Linked DNA regions of Flectobacillus major DSM 103. Each later gene encodes a partner of the first gene's protein in a complex. Links are inferred from orthologs where the notes say so. Each region holds a gene or a part of one and is shown on either strand. Other genes may lie near its edges. The genes, in order: pheT and pheS.

What was found.
Region 2: the proteins of pheT (region 1) and pheS are in contact, whole or in part, in a crystal structure (PDB 6P24), measured with the Escherichia coli proteins. The link is inferred for Flectobacillus major DSM 103 from one-to-one orthologs.

The regions. Positions count from the first base shown.
Region 1 is NZ_KE386491.1:2,809,046-2,812,471, reverse strand. Bases 37-3,129 are described here. They hold pheT (phenylalanine--tRNA ligase subunit beta), read left to right. Parts: upstream 37-417; coding sequence 418-2,841; downstream 2,842-3,129. Other genes in these bases: FLEMA_RS69410 (hypothetical protein), read right to left, coding at 2,983-3,129; FLEMA_RS69415 (phytanoyl-CoA dioxygenase family protein), read right to left, coding at 37-74. In the rest of the region: more of FLEMA_RS69415, read right to left, coding at 1-36; more of FLEMA_RS69410, read right to left, coding at 3,130-3,261; FLEMA_RS69405 (purple acid phosphatase family protein), read right to left, coding at 3,298-3,426.
Region 2 is NZ_KE386491.1:1,523-4,610, reverse strand. The notes cover bases 260-3,014. They hold pheS (phenylalanine--tRNA ligase subunit alpha), read right to left. Parts: upstream 2,279-3,014; coding sequence 1,241-2,278; downstream 260-1,240. Other genes in these bases: FLEMA_RS0101970 (hypothetical protein), read right to left, coding at 2,539-2,865; FLEMA_RS0101980 (glycosyltransferase family 117 protein), read right to left, coding at 260-958. Outside these bases: more of FLEMA_RS0101980, read right to left, coding at 1-259; chromosomal replication initiator protein DnaA, read right to left, coding at 3,021-3,088.

The DNA.
Region 1 (3,426 bases):
TTCAATAAATCATAGAAAAAGGGCGATTCTACCCATGGTAGGTTCATTTTTTCTGCAATGGATAAGTTCTTCATAATGATGGCGTAATTAATTGAATGTCTTTAGATTGAATAGCAAGATAAAAAAGTTTATAGATTTTTTGTAAGAAAATGTAGAAGCGGTGGGTTAAAATTTAGAAAACAGACCAATCTCAGTACCTTACTGCTACAGAAAACCTCTTTAGAACAGCTACCAATTGAGGTAAATATGTAGTAATATATAGCATACAAGGCTATGCCGGGGTAATTTCAATACCTAGAGTTGTTTTTGTTTTGTTCAAACAAAGACTAAAAGCGTAAAACGTGTAACTTTGCGGACTGAAAAACAATATCCTGCTAGGATTTTAATACAAATAGCTAATAATAAAAATACAATCTGATGAAAATATCACTTAATTGGCTTAAACAGTTCATCGAAATCAATGAATCTCCCGAAGAGTTAGATACCCTCCTTACTGGCACAGGGTTAGAGGTGGAAGGTATCGAACGTCACGACTCAATCCCTGGTGGTTTACAAGGGTTTGTGGTTGGCGAAGTGCTTACCTGCGAGCGATTTATGGTGAAAGAAAAACAGTTGAGCCTTACTACAGTAGATGTTGGCCAAGAAACACCCGCTCAAATTGTGTGTGGTGCTGCCAATGTCGATGCTGGACAAAAAGTGATTGTGGCTACTGTAGGTACAACTCTGTACGACAAAGAAGGAAAGGCCATTTTTACCATAGATAGAAAAAAGACTTATGGGCATTTTTCGGAAGGAATGATTTGTGCCGAAGACGAAATCGGTATTGGACATTCGCACGATGGTATTTTGATACTCGATACCGACCTGCCGAATGGTACGCCTGCAACCCAATATTTTAATTTAGAAGCAGATTTTCTTATCGAAATTGGTTTGACACCAAATCGTGCCGATGCGGCTTCGCATTTGGGGGTGGCTCGCGATATTAAGGCTGTAACACAACGCCCTCTACAAGTTCCTTCGATAGAGGCTTTTAAGGTAGAAAACAACAACTTCCCCATTGAGTTGGTGGTAGAAGATGCCGAAGCTTGTCCTCGTTTTTGTGGTGTTACCATCGATGGCGTAACCGTAAAAGATTCGCCAGAGTGGTTGCAAAAAGCGTTGATAACAATTGGTTTGCGTCCTATCAACAATATTGTAGACATTACCAATTATATCTGTCATGGCTTGGGGCAGCCTATGCACGCCTACGACTGGCATGCTATTAAGGGACAAAAAGTAGTGGTAAAAACGCTTGAAGCAGGTACAAAATTTACTACTCTCGACGAAGTAGAAAGAACCCTCGCCGCAACCGACCTAATGGTTTGTAATGCCGAAGAACCAATGGGTATTGCAGGTGTGTTTGGTGGTGCAGGCTCAGGTATCAAAGAATCTACTTCAAGGGTATATCTGGAAGTAGCGTATTTTGATCCTACTTCTGTTAGAAAAACGGCTCAGCGTCATGGTCTCAAAACCGATGCTTCGTTTCGTTTTGAACGTGGTACCGACCCCAATCTGAAATTGTATGCGTTGAAATATGCCGCTTTATTGATTCAAGAAATGGCTGGTGGAGTTATAGCGTCGGAGGTTACTGATTTTTATCCAATGCCAATCCAAGATTTTGTAGTACCTGTTTTGTACAAAAATGTTGACCGGTTGATTGGTAAAAAGCTGGATAAAGCATTAATCAAAAGTATTTTGGTAGCGTTGGATATTCAGATTACCGCAGAAACCGAAGAGGGTTTTACTGCAATCGTACCTCCATATCGTGTTGATGTAACACGTGAAGCCGATGTAATTGAAGAAATTTTGCGTATTTATGGCTTCAACAATATTGAACTCTCTGAGCATTTGGGTACAGACTATCTGTCGGATTTCCCTGCCAAAGACCGTGAAAAATTACAGGCCAAAGTGGCTACCTTGTTGGCATCGAATGGCTTCTCCGAAATTATTACCAACTCGTTGACCAAACCAGCTTATGCCGATTTAATCAAGGCTGATTTGACAGGCGAAAATGTTGAAATCCTAAATCGTCTTTCCGAAGACTTGGCCGTAATGCGTCAGTCAATGTTGTTTTCGGGTTTAGAGGTTTTGGCTTATAATATCAATCGTCGCCAGAAAGACTTGAGGATGTTTGACTTTGGAAAAACTTACCACAAAGTCAATGATAAATATGTAGAAAAACGCCATTTGGCAGTGTACCTTACTGGCAATACTGTAGCCGAAACTTGGCAAGAAAAAGCTAATAAAGTGGCTTTTCATACATTAGCAAATATTGTGAATAAGGTATTGAATAGACTTGGATTTAAAGACTTCCAAACAAAACCTATTGAGGGTTCTGCTACTTTTGAGTATGGTATTCAGTATGTTATCAACAAGAAAGAGGCTGTTAGTTTGGGCTTGGTAAAAGCCAAAGTAGCGAAGGCCGCCGAAGTGAAGCAGGGGGTATTCTATGCTGATTTTGACTGGGATTATTTGTTCAAACAATACAAAGAAAATGTTGTATTTGCTGAATTATCAAAATTCCCTGAGGTTCGTCGTGATTTGTCGTTGGTATTAGATAAAGAAGTTACTTTCGACCAAATTCAGAAAATTGCTAGACAGTACGAGAAAAACCTTTTACGCCAAATCAATGTATTTGATGTATACCAAGGCGAAAACTTGGGCGAAGGGAAAAAATCATATTCGGTAAGCTTTATTTTGCAAGATAACGAACAAACATTGACCGATAAGGTAATCGACAAAACAATGGAACGATTGATGGCTGCTTTTGAGAAAGAAATCGGAGCCGTGATTCGGAAATAAATTGTGGGGGCGTTGTGAGTTAGTGGATGAGTGAATGATAACGAATGTATAAGCATTGTTAACTTGTTGATTGATATATGCTTAATCAAATTAGTTGATTCAATCACTCATTCACAACTCACCCACCCACTAACTAAACAACTAAACAGGGTAGCCTTTTTCCTTGAGGGTATTTTCTACCTCAATTAATAGCTTTTTACCAAAACCAGCCCAGGTCATCATTTGTTTACTTTGGTAATACGCCCACAGCTCGTCTAGGCTATTAATGTGGTGTTTTTCGATAAAGTCTTTCAAATGTTTGTTACAGTTAAGTGATGTAGATAAGCCCGATGGGCTAGCAATTTGTGCAATATTTTGTTTTTCATATTGCTTAATTACACTTAATGCTTCAAGATACTGCGATTCGGAAATATAGTTCATAAAGTTATGATTAATGGTACTAGAAAAATATGCTTGTTATTTGATTATTTCTTTGTGAAATACTACCGTACCAGTAGTATCTATAATACTGCTTTTAAGCGAAGTTGGGGTAATTGTTAACATAGAAAAACTAGGCTGATTTGTGCCAAACAGCAAGTCAGGGTT
Region 2 (3,088 bases), 2.8 Mb from region 1 along the record:
TAGGCGTATTATAAGTAGAACGAACCAACGCTAAGTCATAAGACAAATACCCTACCAAAACAAACGACAAGGCTAATAATGAGATATTTAAACCCACTTTTTCTTTTTTGTGTGAATAAATAATACCACCTACTAAAGCCCCTACAAAAAGTACCAAAAATACAACTACACCCGAGCCATAAGGTAAGCCCAAGCCATTAACAAAGCCTAATTCAAAGCTAAAGGCAATTGATGGAATACCCGGAATAATACCTGAGTTGATAACACCCAATATTACCAAACCTATCAACAAGGCCGCAAAACCACCCACATAAGTAGGTTTTGGATATTTTTTGAAATAATATAATAAAGCCAAAGCTGGCACAGTTACCAAGTTCAATAAGTGAACGCCAATTGATAAACCTACAAAATAAGCAATCAAAATCAACCAACGGTTGGCTGTGGCTTCGTCTTCGATAATTTCCCACTTAAAAGCAGCCCATACTACCAATGCCGTAAAAAATGAAGACATAGCATATACTTCTGCTTCGACAGCCGAAAACCAAAATGTATCGGTAAAAGCATAAGCAAGAGAACCAATCACACCAGCACCTAACAGCGTAATAGCTTCGCCAAAAGTAAGTTCATCAAATTTCTTATTTAATACTTTCCGACCAATCAGGACAATTGTCCAGTGCATAAATAAAATTGTTAGAGCACTCGAAACAACAGACATCATGTTGACCCAATAGGCTACTTGTGTATTGTCTGAACCAGCCAACATCGAAAACAAACGTCCTAGCAACAAGAAAAGGGGGGCACCTGGAGGGTGAGGTACTTGAAGTTTATAAGCACAAGCTATAAACTCGCCACAATCCCAGAAAGAGGCGGTTCGTTCGACAGTAGCGGAAAAGATAATTAATGAAATGACAAAAACGACCCAACCTACAAGGTCATTAATTTTTTTAAAGTTGTTCATTGGGGAATACGTTATCTGTTATAGGGTCAATGGTGTTGATAATTTTTATACTACACCTAATAAACGGGATTATACGCTTGTTTAAAAATCAAAAATAGCGAAAACCCTTGGTGAAATTGCCCTTCTATCCGTTAAAATGTGTTAAAAACGATATTTTAATCTGTTTTTCATGTAAATTTCCGAGTTAGAAAAGTAAATTGCTGATTATTCGCAAACATGAAAAGACCTCACAGGCTTATTCCTGCGAGGTCTTTTTTAAGTTATTACTTAAAAAAATATCCCTTAGATTCCTTCAAATTGACGAAGGAAACGAACATCATTTTCGGTAAATAATCTTAAATCTTTGATTTGGTATTTTAGCATCGTAATACGTTCAATACCCATACCAAAGGCAAATCCTGTATATTCTTTTGAATCTATACCGCAATTTTCCAAAACATTAGGGTCTACCATACCCGAACCAGCAATCTCTACCCAGCCCGAATATTTACAAACATTACAGCCTTTTCCTTTACAAATCAAACAAGTAATGTCGATTTCGGCAGAAGGTTCGGTAAAAGGGAAATACGAAGGGCGATAACGCACTTTGGTATCTTTACCAAACATTTCTTTGGCAAAGTGATATAAGGTATCTTTCAGGTCTTTGAAACCTACATTTTTGTCGATATACAAGCCTTCTACCTGATGAAAAAGGCAGTGGGCTCTGGCCGAAATAGCTTCGTTGCGGTATACACGCCCTGGCATAATCGAACGCAAAGGCGGTTTTTTATCTTGCATCAAACGAATCTGTACATTTGAAGTATGAGTTCTCAACAATACATCGTCGGCAACATTTCCGCCTTTTTTCTCGATAAAAAAGGTATCCTGCATTTCTCTTGCTGGGTGATTTTCAGCAAAATTCAAGGCAGTAAAGTTATAAAAATCGGTTTCGATTTCGGGGCCATCCGACACATTGAAGCCCATTTTCTCAAAAATCTCAATGATTCTTGCTCGTACTACGCTCAACGGATGCAATGTTCCATTTTCTTGCGGAATAATAGGCAATGTCAAATCAAACTCAACACTTACTGCACTTTCAGAAGCAGCTTCGACCAATGCCTGAAATTCATTGAATTTATTTTGTGCAAAATCCTTTAAGGTATTCAGCTGCTGTCCTACCTCACGACGTTGCTCGGCTGGAACATTTTTCAAGCCATCAAACAACTCGCCAATAACACTTTTACGACCAACATAAGCAATACGAAAAGCCTCAAGCTGTTCCTTATTGTCGATTTGATAATCAGCTACTTGCTGATGAATTTCTTGAATTTTCTCTTGCATTATTTCTCTATAATTAACCTTACAAAAAGGCCATGTACTTATAATATTTGATATTCTAAACCCCTTTTACTGAAGTTTAAAACTACTCCATCGATTTTGCTAGTATTACCCAAAAATGCCATATTGCACCCTTTGGGTCTGCAAAATTAACAATTTCAGCTAAAGCTGCTAAGCTTTAAAGAGGAGTTTTTTCAATTGAATTCTTAAATAGGAATATATTGGCACATGGATTTACCCAATGTAGGTAAGAGTAGCGAATGCTATTGTTTTTTTACTTTGTCTTCATAGCCTACTTGTAGCTTCAGAGGCGGGTTGTCCGAAAAATCTAAGATAGCATTTAGAATCATTTTGGCTTTGGCAAAAATACCTTTTTTTTGAGTAGAATCGCCTCTTTCTTCTTCACGCAATACCAGCTTTATCCTGAGTTTTTTCTTAGGATTATCCAGCATATTCATAACCTCAACAGGCTGAGGTACGGCCTCATCGTTGGCCAAAAGTTTGTCATTGAACAAAGTCAATACCACCAAACTACCAATTAGTACTTTGGTGTTTATTCTATATTTCAAATAGGTAGTCATATTCTTCATAGTTTCAGAGCAAACATTATATAATATCTTACACTTGTGGGAATATAACAAAAATAATCACTATATCTGAAAAGTTGCTAGCTCTTACCAAATAAAAAGCCGTTTAGTGGAATCTTCACACCAAACGGCTTTTGTTGTTTCTCTACAAAATAGGATTATGACCTTACTCGTACTCTGTTAAAATGTTTATATAACTTCTGTATAGTTTTCTCTACTTCTTTAT